One region of the Sabulicella flocculans genome, then DNA from elsewhere that is predicted to be linked to it. Evidence: riboswitches for the same ligand, from Rfam matches in the RefSeq annotation. Region 1 holds a riboswitch; the other holds the start of a gene.
The links. Region 1 has a riboswitch for glycine ahead of ACI6QG_RS04685 (D-amino acid dehydrogenase). Riboswitches for the same ligand answer to the same signal wherever they lie in the genome.
Positions count from the first base shown of each region.

Region 2: linked by a shared signal. The riboswitch ahead of gcvT (glycine cleavage system aminomethyltransferase GcvT) and the one ahead of ACI6QG_RS04685 (D-amino acid dehydrogenase) in region 1 are both predicted to bind glycine.

Region 1 covers NZ_JBJJBR010000002.1:371,638-376,035, reverse strand. The annotation lists gene ACI6QG_RS04690 (efflux RND transporter periplasmic adaptor subunit) at 1-195, opposite strand, end outside; gene ACI6QG_RS04685 (D-amino acid dehydrogenase) at 440-1,702, opposite strand; glycine riboswitch at 1,737-1,842, opposite strand; gene ACI6QG_RS04680 (glutathione S-transferase N-terminal domain-containing protein) at 2,056-2,679, shown strand; gene ACI6QG_RS04675 (glutathione S-transferase family protein) at 2,679-3,296, shown strand; gene ACI6QG_RS04670 (glutathione S-transferase family protein) at 3,293-3,907, shown strand; gene ACI6QG_RS04665 (histidine phosphatase family protein) at 3,904-4,398, shown strand, end outside.
Region 2 covers NZ_JBJJBR010000006.1:121,824-126,221, forward strand. The annotation lists gene gcvP (aminomethyl-transferring glycine dehydrogenase) at 1-1,255, opposite strand, end outside; gene gcvH (glycine cleavage system protein GcvH) at 1,252-1,626, opposite strand; gene gcvT (glycine cleavage system aminomethyltransferase GcvT) at 1,641-2,708, opposite strand; glycine riboswitch at 2,841-2,933, opposite strand; gene ACI6QG_RS08990 (50S ribosomal protein L11 methyltransferase) at 2,992-3,900, opposite strand; gene ACI6QG_RS08995 (UvrD-helicase domain-containing protein) at 3,900-4,398, opposite strand, start outside.

The DNA of each region.
Region 1 (4,398 bases):
GATGGCGACGATCTCGAACAGGTCGCTGTGGGCTTCCGCCCGTGGCTGCGCAGCAGCAACCGGCTCGGGTGCTGCGCCGTGGTCATGCCCTTCGTGCGCGCCGGCCGGCCGGTGGAGAAGAAGCACGGCGAGCAGACCGAGGGCGACAAGTCGGCGTAATGCCGGCAGCTGGCTCAGGGAGGAACGAAGAGGCATGCAGGGCTCCTGGAAGCCTCCTCCATGCCGGCAGGTGTGCGACAGCGCCGCGCAGGTTTATGACAAAGTGTGTCCGCAACGATGATAGGGTGGGTGCGACGACGCGCCAGGACCCTGGCGCACCCCTGGATCAAGATCCACCCGCCAGAGAATTTCGGTTCTGGGTTCCCACCGCTGCTCCAGTCCTCCCACCATACACCAACATCGAAGGCGGGAACCGCATGGTCCCCGCCCCCGGCTCCGCTCAGGCGTTCGGCCGCGCGTCGGCCAGCGCGGCCACCGCATCCGCCGTGGCGGCGGACAGCGTCCAGCCCAGGTGGCCATGCCCGGTGTTGTACAGCACGCGCGGGTTCCGGCCCCGCGCCACGCGCGGCATCATGTCGGGCATCATCGGGCGCAGCCCGGCCCAGGGCACCGCATGGCGGGTGTTGATGCCGGGGAAGCGGGCGCGGCACCACGCCACCAGCGGCGCGATGCGCTCGGCGCGGATGTCGCGGTTGGTGCCGTTGAACTCCGCCGTGCCGGCCACGCGGAAGCGCGTGGCGCCCAGGCGGCTGGTGACGATCTTGGCCTTGTCGTCCAGCAGACTGACCCAGGGTGCCGCCGCCTGGTCGGCCGCGTCGTCCAGCTGCACCGTGATGGAGTAGCCCTTCACCGGGTACACGTTCACCCGGTCCCCCAGCCCGCGCGCGAAGCGGCGCGACATCACCCCGCCGCAGACGACGACCTGGCCGAAGCGAAGGCGCTCCTCGGCGGCCGGGGCGTCGCCGGGCGCCGTCTCCACCGGGCGCACGCGCAGCGTCACGCCCGCCTGGTCCGCCTCGGCGCCCAGCACCTCGGTCGCGAAGCGCAGCGCCACGCCGCGCCGCTCGCAGGCGCGGGCCAGGCCGAAGGTGAACTTGTGGATGTCGCCGGTGAAGTCGGACGGGGTGTAGAAGCCGCCGTGGAAGGTGCCGTGCAGCGCGGGCTCGATGCTGCGGATCTCGGCCGGGGTGACGGCGCGCCGCTCCAGCCCGCCCTTGGCCAGCAACGCCGTCACCCGCGCCGCCGCCTCGAAGTCCTTCCGGCTCTCATAGAAGTGGAGGATGCCGCGGTGCTCGGCGTCGAAGTCGATGCCCTCCTCCTCGGCCATGCGGCGCAGGTGCTGCCGGGCCTCGATGGCGAGGCGCGCGGTGGTGATCGTGTTCTCCTCGTGGCGAGGGATGGCGGCGACGAACTCCGCCATCCAGGACAGCTTGTGCCAGGACGGCCGGGGGTTCACCAGCAGCGGCGCGCCGGGGGACATCATCCACTTCAGCCCCTTCAGCACGGTGGACCAGCTGTTCCACACCTCGGCGTTGGAGGCGGAAAGCTGGCCGCCATTGGCGAAGGAGGTCTCCATGGCGGCGTAGGGGTGCCGGTCGAACACCGTCACGCTGCGGCCGCGGCGAGCCAGGTTGTAGGCGGTGGTGATGCCGGTGATGCCGGCGCCGATGACGGCGATCGAATCGTTCTGCGGGTCAGGCACGTGCATTCTCCTGCCGCGCCCCCGGCGCGGCTCGAATGCCCCCTCTGTCATTGGCCTGAGAGCATCGCCGCACGCCCCTCGCGGGCGGGCGACTTCCACCTTCGGCGGGAGCTGCGGCTCCACTTTCCAGAGTTCAGAACGCGGCGCGGTACCTGGGCCTGAGAGTTTCCGGGGCGGTTGCTCCTTCGGCGTCCGTCCGGGCTCGCGCCCGGCGCGGACTCTCCCGCAACGCCCCCATGCCAATTTCGGGAGGGCCGCGTCAAGCGTTTCCGTCGCGCCCCGCCACCGGCCCTTCCGGCATCCCCGGGGCCGGGATAGGAAGGGCGACACCTTCGAACGGGGGCGTCGCGTCCATGAAGCTGTTCTACTCGCCCGGCGCCTGCTCGCTGGGCATCCACGTCATCCTGGAGGAGATCGGCAAGCCGTTCGAGACTCAGCTGGTTTCCACCCGCGACGGCTCGAACCGCAAGCCGGAATTCCTGGCGGTGAACCCGAAGGCCAAGGTGCCCGCCCTGCAGCGCGACGACGGCTCCGTGCTCACCGAATGGCCGGTCATCGCATGGTGGCTGGCCAAGTCCAACCCGATGAGCGGCCTCATCCCCATCGAGTTCGAGGCGGAGACGCGCTGCCTGGAATGGATGGACTACCTGTGCGGCACCGTGCACCCGCAGGGCTTCACCCGCATGTTCCGCCCCGGCAACTTCGCCCGGGACGCCGAGGACGAGGAGCGGGTGAAGGCCCAGGGCAAGGCGCTGGCCGAGGGCTTCCTGGAACTGGTGGCGCGGCAGTGGAAGGGCGGCGACTGGCTGCTGCCCTCCGGCTACTCCGTCGCCGACGCCGCGTTGTTCTTCATCGAGGAATGGGCGGTGGGCGAGCGCGCCCGCATGGAGCTGCCGCCCAAGCTGAAGGCGCACCGCGCCGCGATGCGCAACCGGCCCGCCGTCGAGCGGGCGCTGAAGAAGGAAGGACTCTCCTGATGCAGAAACTGTTCTACGCCCCTGGCGCATGCTCGCTCGGCATCCACGTGCTGCTGGAGGAAATCGGCGCGCCCTACGAGGCGGTGCGCGTGAACCTGCGCGAGGGCGAGCAGTTCAAGCCGGAATTCCAGGCGGTGAACCCCAAGTCCAAGGTCCCCGCCCTGCTGCGCCAGGACGGCAGCACGCTGACCGAGTTCCCGGCCATCGCCTACTACCTCGCCGCGACCAACCCGCAGGCGAAGATGCTGCCCGAAGGGCCCGAGGCCCTGGCCCGCGCCATGGAGGTGACGGACTACGCCGTGGCGACGGTGCACATGCAGGGTTTCTCGCGCATCTTCCGCCCGGCCAACTTCGCCCCCTCCGAGGCCGATCACGAGGCGGTGAAGGCGCGCGGGACGGAGATCTTCACCAAGGGCATGAAGACGCTGGACACCGCGCTGCAGGGCCGCGACTTCTTCGCCGGCGCCTATTCCTTCGCCGACATGGCGCCGTTCTACATCTCCTTCTGGGCGGCGGAGCGGCTGAAGCTGGAGCTGCCGGGCCGGCTGGCCGCCCACTACGCCGCCATGCGCGCGCGCCCGTCGGTGCAGAAGGTGATGGAGCGCGAGGGGCTTTGATCCTCTGGGTCTCCGCGCGCACCTCGTCGCTCGCGTGCCGGCTGGCCTTCGCGCTGGCCGGCACCCCGGGCGAGGTGCGGGAGATCAGCCTGCGCGCCGGCGAGGGCCGCACGCCCGAGTTCCTGGCCATCAATCCCAAGGGCCAGGTGCCGGTGCTGCAGGTGGCCGATGGCACCGTTGTGACGGAAACGCCGGCCATCATGCTGGCGCTGTCCGATTCGGTGCCGGAGGCGGCGCTGCTCGGCGCCACGGCGCCGCAGCGCTGGGCCAGCATGGAATGGCTCGCCTGGCTGTCCTTCACCCTGCCCGGCGCCTTCCAGCCCGCCTTCGCGCCGCAGCGCTTCGGCCCGCCGCCGGCCGAATCCGCCATCCGCGAGGCCGCGCTCAAGCGCGCCCAGGCCGCGCTGGACTTCGCCGCCGCGCGCCTGCCCGCCGATGGCTGGGCGGTCGGCGAGGCGCCGGGCGCCGCCGACTGCGCCCTGGCGATGCTGGCGGTGTTCGCCGGCTTCCTGAACCTCGACCCCGGCGAGCGGCTGCACGCCCTGCGCGGCCGCCTGTTCGCCCTGCCCGCCCTGCACGCCACCCTGCAAGCCGAAGGATTCGCCGCGTGAGGCTGAACCCCATCCCCTTCTGGTTCCTGCGCCACGGCGAAACCGACTGGAACGCGCAAGGCCTGTCTCAGGGGCAGACGGACATCCCGCTGAACGCCATCGGCCGCGCCCAGGCGGAGCGCGCGGCCCAGGCGTTGCGCGGCAAGGGCATCGCCACCATCGTCACCTCCCCGCTCTCCCGCGCCCGCGAAACCGCGGAGGCGGTGGCGCGCGCCCTGTCCCTGCCCATCGCCGCCGAGGACCCGGAGCTGATGGAGGTCCGCTTCGGCGAGCAGGAGGGCCAGCCGATGGGCGATTGGTACGACGACTGGATCGCCGGCACGCTGACCCCGCCGGGCTGCGAGCCCTTCGCGGAGCTGCGCGCGCGCACCGCCCGGGCCATCAACCGCGCCACCGCGCGCCCCGGCCCGGTGCTGGTGGTGGCGCATGGCGCGCTGTTCCGCGCCTTCCGCTGGGAGGCGGGGCTGGAGCCCAACATCCGCACCCCCAAC
Region 2 (4,398 bases), on a different contig from region 1:
CGCCGTCCAGGCGGCGCAGGTTGAAGCCGGCGTCCAGCGCGGCGGCCATCACGGCGTCGGTCTCGGCGCCGGTTTCCAGCACCACCGTGTCGAAGAAGGCGGCGTGGCGCAGCCCGAAGCGCGAGGCGCCGGCCAGCAGCCGCGCGCCCAGGTTCACGCGGCGCGCGATGCGGCGCAGCCCCTCGGGGCCGTGCCAGACGGCGTACATGCCGGCCATCACCGCCAGCAGCACCTGGGCGGTGCAGATGTTGCTGGTCGCCTTCTCGCGCCGGATGTGCTGCTCGCGCGTCTGCAAGGCCAAGCGCATGGCCGGCGCGCCCTGCGCGTCCACGCTCACGCCGACCAGCCGGCCGGGCAGGGAGCGCTTCAGCGCGTCCTTCACCGCGATGAAGCCGGCATGCGGCCCGCCATAGCCCAGCGGCACGCCGAAGCGCTGCGAGGTGCCGACGACGATGTCGGCGCCCATCTCGCCCGGCGGCGTCACCAGGGTCAGCGCCAGCAGGTCGGCGGCGACGATGGCCAGCGCGCCGGCGGCGTGGGCGGCGGCGATCTCGGGTGCGATGTCGCGCAGCGCGCCTTCCGTGCCGGGATATTGCGTCAGCACGGCGAAGGGCGTCTCGGCGGCGATGGCGGCGGTCAGGGCGGCCGCGGGCGCGACGACGACGCGGATGCCCACCGGCTCGGCGCGCACGCGCACCACGGCGAGCGTCTGCGGGTGCAGGTCATCGGCGACCACCAGCACGTCGGACTTCGCCTTGTGCTGGGCATGCGCCAGCGTCACGGCTTCCGCCGCCGCCGTCGCCTCGTCCAGCAGGGAGGCGCCGGCCACGGGCAGGCCCGTCAGGTCGGTGATCATGGTCTGGAAGTTGACCAGGGCTTCCAGCCGGCCCTGGGCGATCTCCGCCTGGTAGGGCGTGTAGGCGGTGTACCAGCCCGGATTCTCCAGGATGTTGCGCAGGATCACCGGGGGCGTGCGGGTGCCGTGGTAGCCCAGGCCGATGAGGGAGCGCTTCACCTGGTTGGCCTCGGCCAGCGCGCGCAGCTCGGCGAGGGCCCCGGCCTCGTTCACCGGCGGCGGCAGGGCGGAGAGGTCCACGCCGCGGATGCCGGCGGGCACGGTGCGGGCGACCAACGCCTCCAGGCTCTCGGCGCCCACCGCTTGCAGCATCGCCGAAACCTCGGCCTCATTGGGGCCGATGTGGCGGCGGATGAACTCGCCCTGGTCCTCCAGCGCGGCGAAGTCGGCGGCGCTCACGAGGCGCTCTCCACGTGGCGGGCGTAGGCGTCGGCGTCCATCAGGTCCTCCGGCAGGGCGCCGCTGGGGGCGATGCGGAAGAACCAGCCATCGGCGGTGGGGGACTGGTTGATCAGCGCCGGGTCGTCCACCAGCGCCGCGTTCACCTCGACGATCTTGCCGGAGATGGGGGCGTAGACGTCGCTGGCGGCCTTCACGCTCTCGACCACGGCGATGGCCTCGCCGGCCTCGACCACGCGGCCGGGCTCGGGCAGGTCCACGAAGACCACGTCGCCCAGGGCGTTCTGCGCGTGGTCGGTGATGCCCACGGTCCAGGCCTCGCCATCCTGGCGCAGCCACTCGTGGTCCTTGGTGAAGTGGGTGGTCGTCATGGCGGCGATCCTTCTCAGCGGGCGTAGCGGTGCGGGGTGAAGGGGAGGGGGGCGACGCGGGCGGGCAGCGGCTTGCCGCGCACCTCCAGGGTGAGTTCCGTGCCGTCCGCGGCCAGGGCGCGCGGCACGTAGCCCATGGCGACCGGCCCGCCCACCGAGGGGCCGAAGCCGCCGGAGGTGACGGTGCCGCCGCCCCCCACAGGGGTGCCGCCGCGCGCCGGCTGGCGGCCTTCGGGGCGGATGCCGACGCGGACCCGCGCCGGGCCGTGGTCCAGCGCCGCGCGCACGGCCTCGGCGCCCACGAAGTCCCACGCCAGCTTGCGGCGCTTGCCGATGGACCAGGTGAGCGCGGCCTCGACTGGATTGGTCGTCTCGTCCAGGTCGTTGCCGTAGAGGCAGAGCCCGGCCTCCAGCCGCAGCGAATCGCGCGCGCCCAGCCCGGCGGGCTGCACGCCTTCCAGGGAGAGCAGGTGGCGGGCCAGCCGCTCCGCGTGTTCCGCGGCGACGGAGATTTCCAGCCCGTCCTCGCCGGTGTAGCCGGAGCGCGAGGCGATGACCGGGATGCCGGCGATCTCCATGGCCTGGATGCCCATGAAGGACATGGCGGTGGGCAGCAGCGCCGCCACCGCCGGGCCTTGCAGCGCCAGCAGCGCGCGGTCGGGCAGGGGGCGCAGGGTGACGCCCGCGGGCAGCACCGATTCGATCAGCGGCAGGTCCACCTGCTTGCGCGAGGCATTGACCACCAGGAACAGCCGGTCGCCCAGGTTGGCCACCATGAAGTCGTCCACGATGCCGCCCGCTTCGTTCAGCAGCAGGCCGTAGCGCTGGCGGCCGGGCTTGAGGCCCTGGACATCGGCGGGCGTCAGCCGCTCCAGCGCCGCGGCGGCGCCTTCGCCGTGCAGCTCCGCCTGGCCCATGTGCGAGACGTCGAACAGCGCGGCGGCGGCGCGGCAATGCAGGTGCTCGCCCATGATGCCCAGCGGGTACTGCACGGGCATGCTGTAGCCGGCGAAGGGGACTATGCGGCCGCCCAGCTCGCGGTGCAGGCTGCCCAGGGGTGTCTCAAGCAGGTCGTCGGCCACGCGCCCTCCCGGCCGCGCGGGGCGGCGGTTGCAGTCGTGGCCCCCCTCTGTCCATGGACCTGAGAGATTCAGTTCCCGGCCGGGAACCTTACTCCGTCGGTGCCGGGTTTCCCCGGGCTTTCCAGAGTGCCCAAGCCCCGCGCGGCCCTTCTGCCTGAGCGTTTCCGGGGGCCGGTTGCGCCTTCGGCGGCCCCGGCTGGCGGGGCTCTCTCCCGCGCGGGATTGCGGGCGGGGTGGAGATGCCCGTTCGGCGTGACGGATGCAAGGCGTTTCCGGGGCGGATTCAGCGCCCGGCGCCGGCGCCTGCCCGCTTGCGCAGCACTAGGGTCGCCCAGGGGGCAAGGTCGATGCGGCGTTCCAGCACCAGCCCGTGCCGACGGTGGGCGGCCAGCACCATGGGCACCTGCGCCCCCAGCAGCCCGGCCAGGATGGCGGTGCCGCCCGGCGCCAGGTGGGTGGCCAGCGCGCGCGACATCGCGCACAGCGGCCGGGCCAGGATGTTGGCGAACACCAGGTCATAGGGCGCCGGGCGGCGCACCGCGGCGGCCTTCCAGCCATCGGCCAGGATGGCGCGCACCTGCCCGCGCAGCCCGTTCATCACCGCGTTGTCGGCGGCCACGCGCACCGACCAGGGCTCGATGTCGGTGGCCAGCACCCGGCAGCCCCACAGCTTCGCCGCCGCCATCGCCAGGATGCCGCTGCCCGCGCCCAGGTCCAGCACGCGGGCGTGGCGGCCGCGCCGGGGCAAGGCTTCCAGCGCCATCAGGCAGCCGCGGGTGGACTGGTGCTCGCCCGAGCCGAAGGCCAGCCCGGCATCCAGCGTCAGCGCGATGCGCCCGTGCACCCGCCCCTGCGGCGCATGGGTGGGGCGGACCAGGAAGCGCCCGCCGACCGGCATGACCGGGAAGGCCTCCACCGTGCGGGCCAGCCAGCCATCGGCCTCGGTGGCGTGGTGCTCCGCCGTGGCCTCGTGCCCGGTCAGCCCGGCGGCGAGGGCGAGGGCGGATGCCAGCGCGGCGGGGTCGGCGGTGGCCTCGCGCACCGCCTCGATGCGCCAGGTGTCGGTCGGCTCGTCGCGGAACAGCGCCACGGTGAGGCAGACCGGCAGCAGCGCGCCCTCGTAGATCGGCACGGCGTCCTCGGGCAGCCCGTCGAGGACCAGGGTTTCCAGGGGCTGGACGTGACGCCGCATCACTGAACCTTCTCCACGAAGCCGGCCATGACGCGCTTGTCGCCCGCCTTCTCGAACGCGATGTCCAGCCGGCCATCCTCCACCGCGGTGACGCGGCCATAGCCGAATTTCTGGTGGAAGACGCGGGTGCCGACGCTGAATTCCGCCTGCGGGCGCCCCTGCACCTCCCAGGCGCCGGCCTCGATCACGCGGGGCTTGCGGGTGCCCAGCAGCGGTCCGCCGCCGAACACGGAGGCGGGCGGCGCCTTGGGGCGCAGGTCGGCGCCCTCGCGCGCCACCTGCTCCTCCGGCAGCTCGTCCAGGAAGCGCGAGGGGATGGAGGAGGTCCAGTTGCCGTAGATGCGGCGGTTGGCGGCGTGGGAGATGACGCATTCCCGCCGCGCGCGGGTGATGCCCACATAGGCCAGCCGCCGCTCCTCTTCCAGCGCCTTGTTGCCGCCCTCGTCCAGGGAGCGCTGCGAGGGGAACAGCCCTTCCTCCCAGCCCGGCAGGAACACT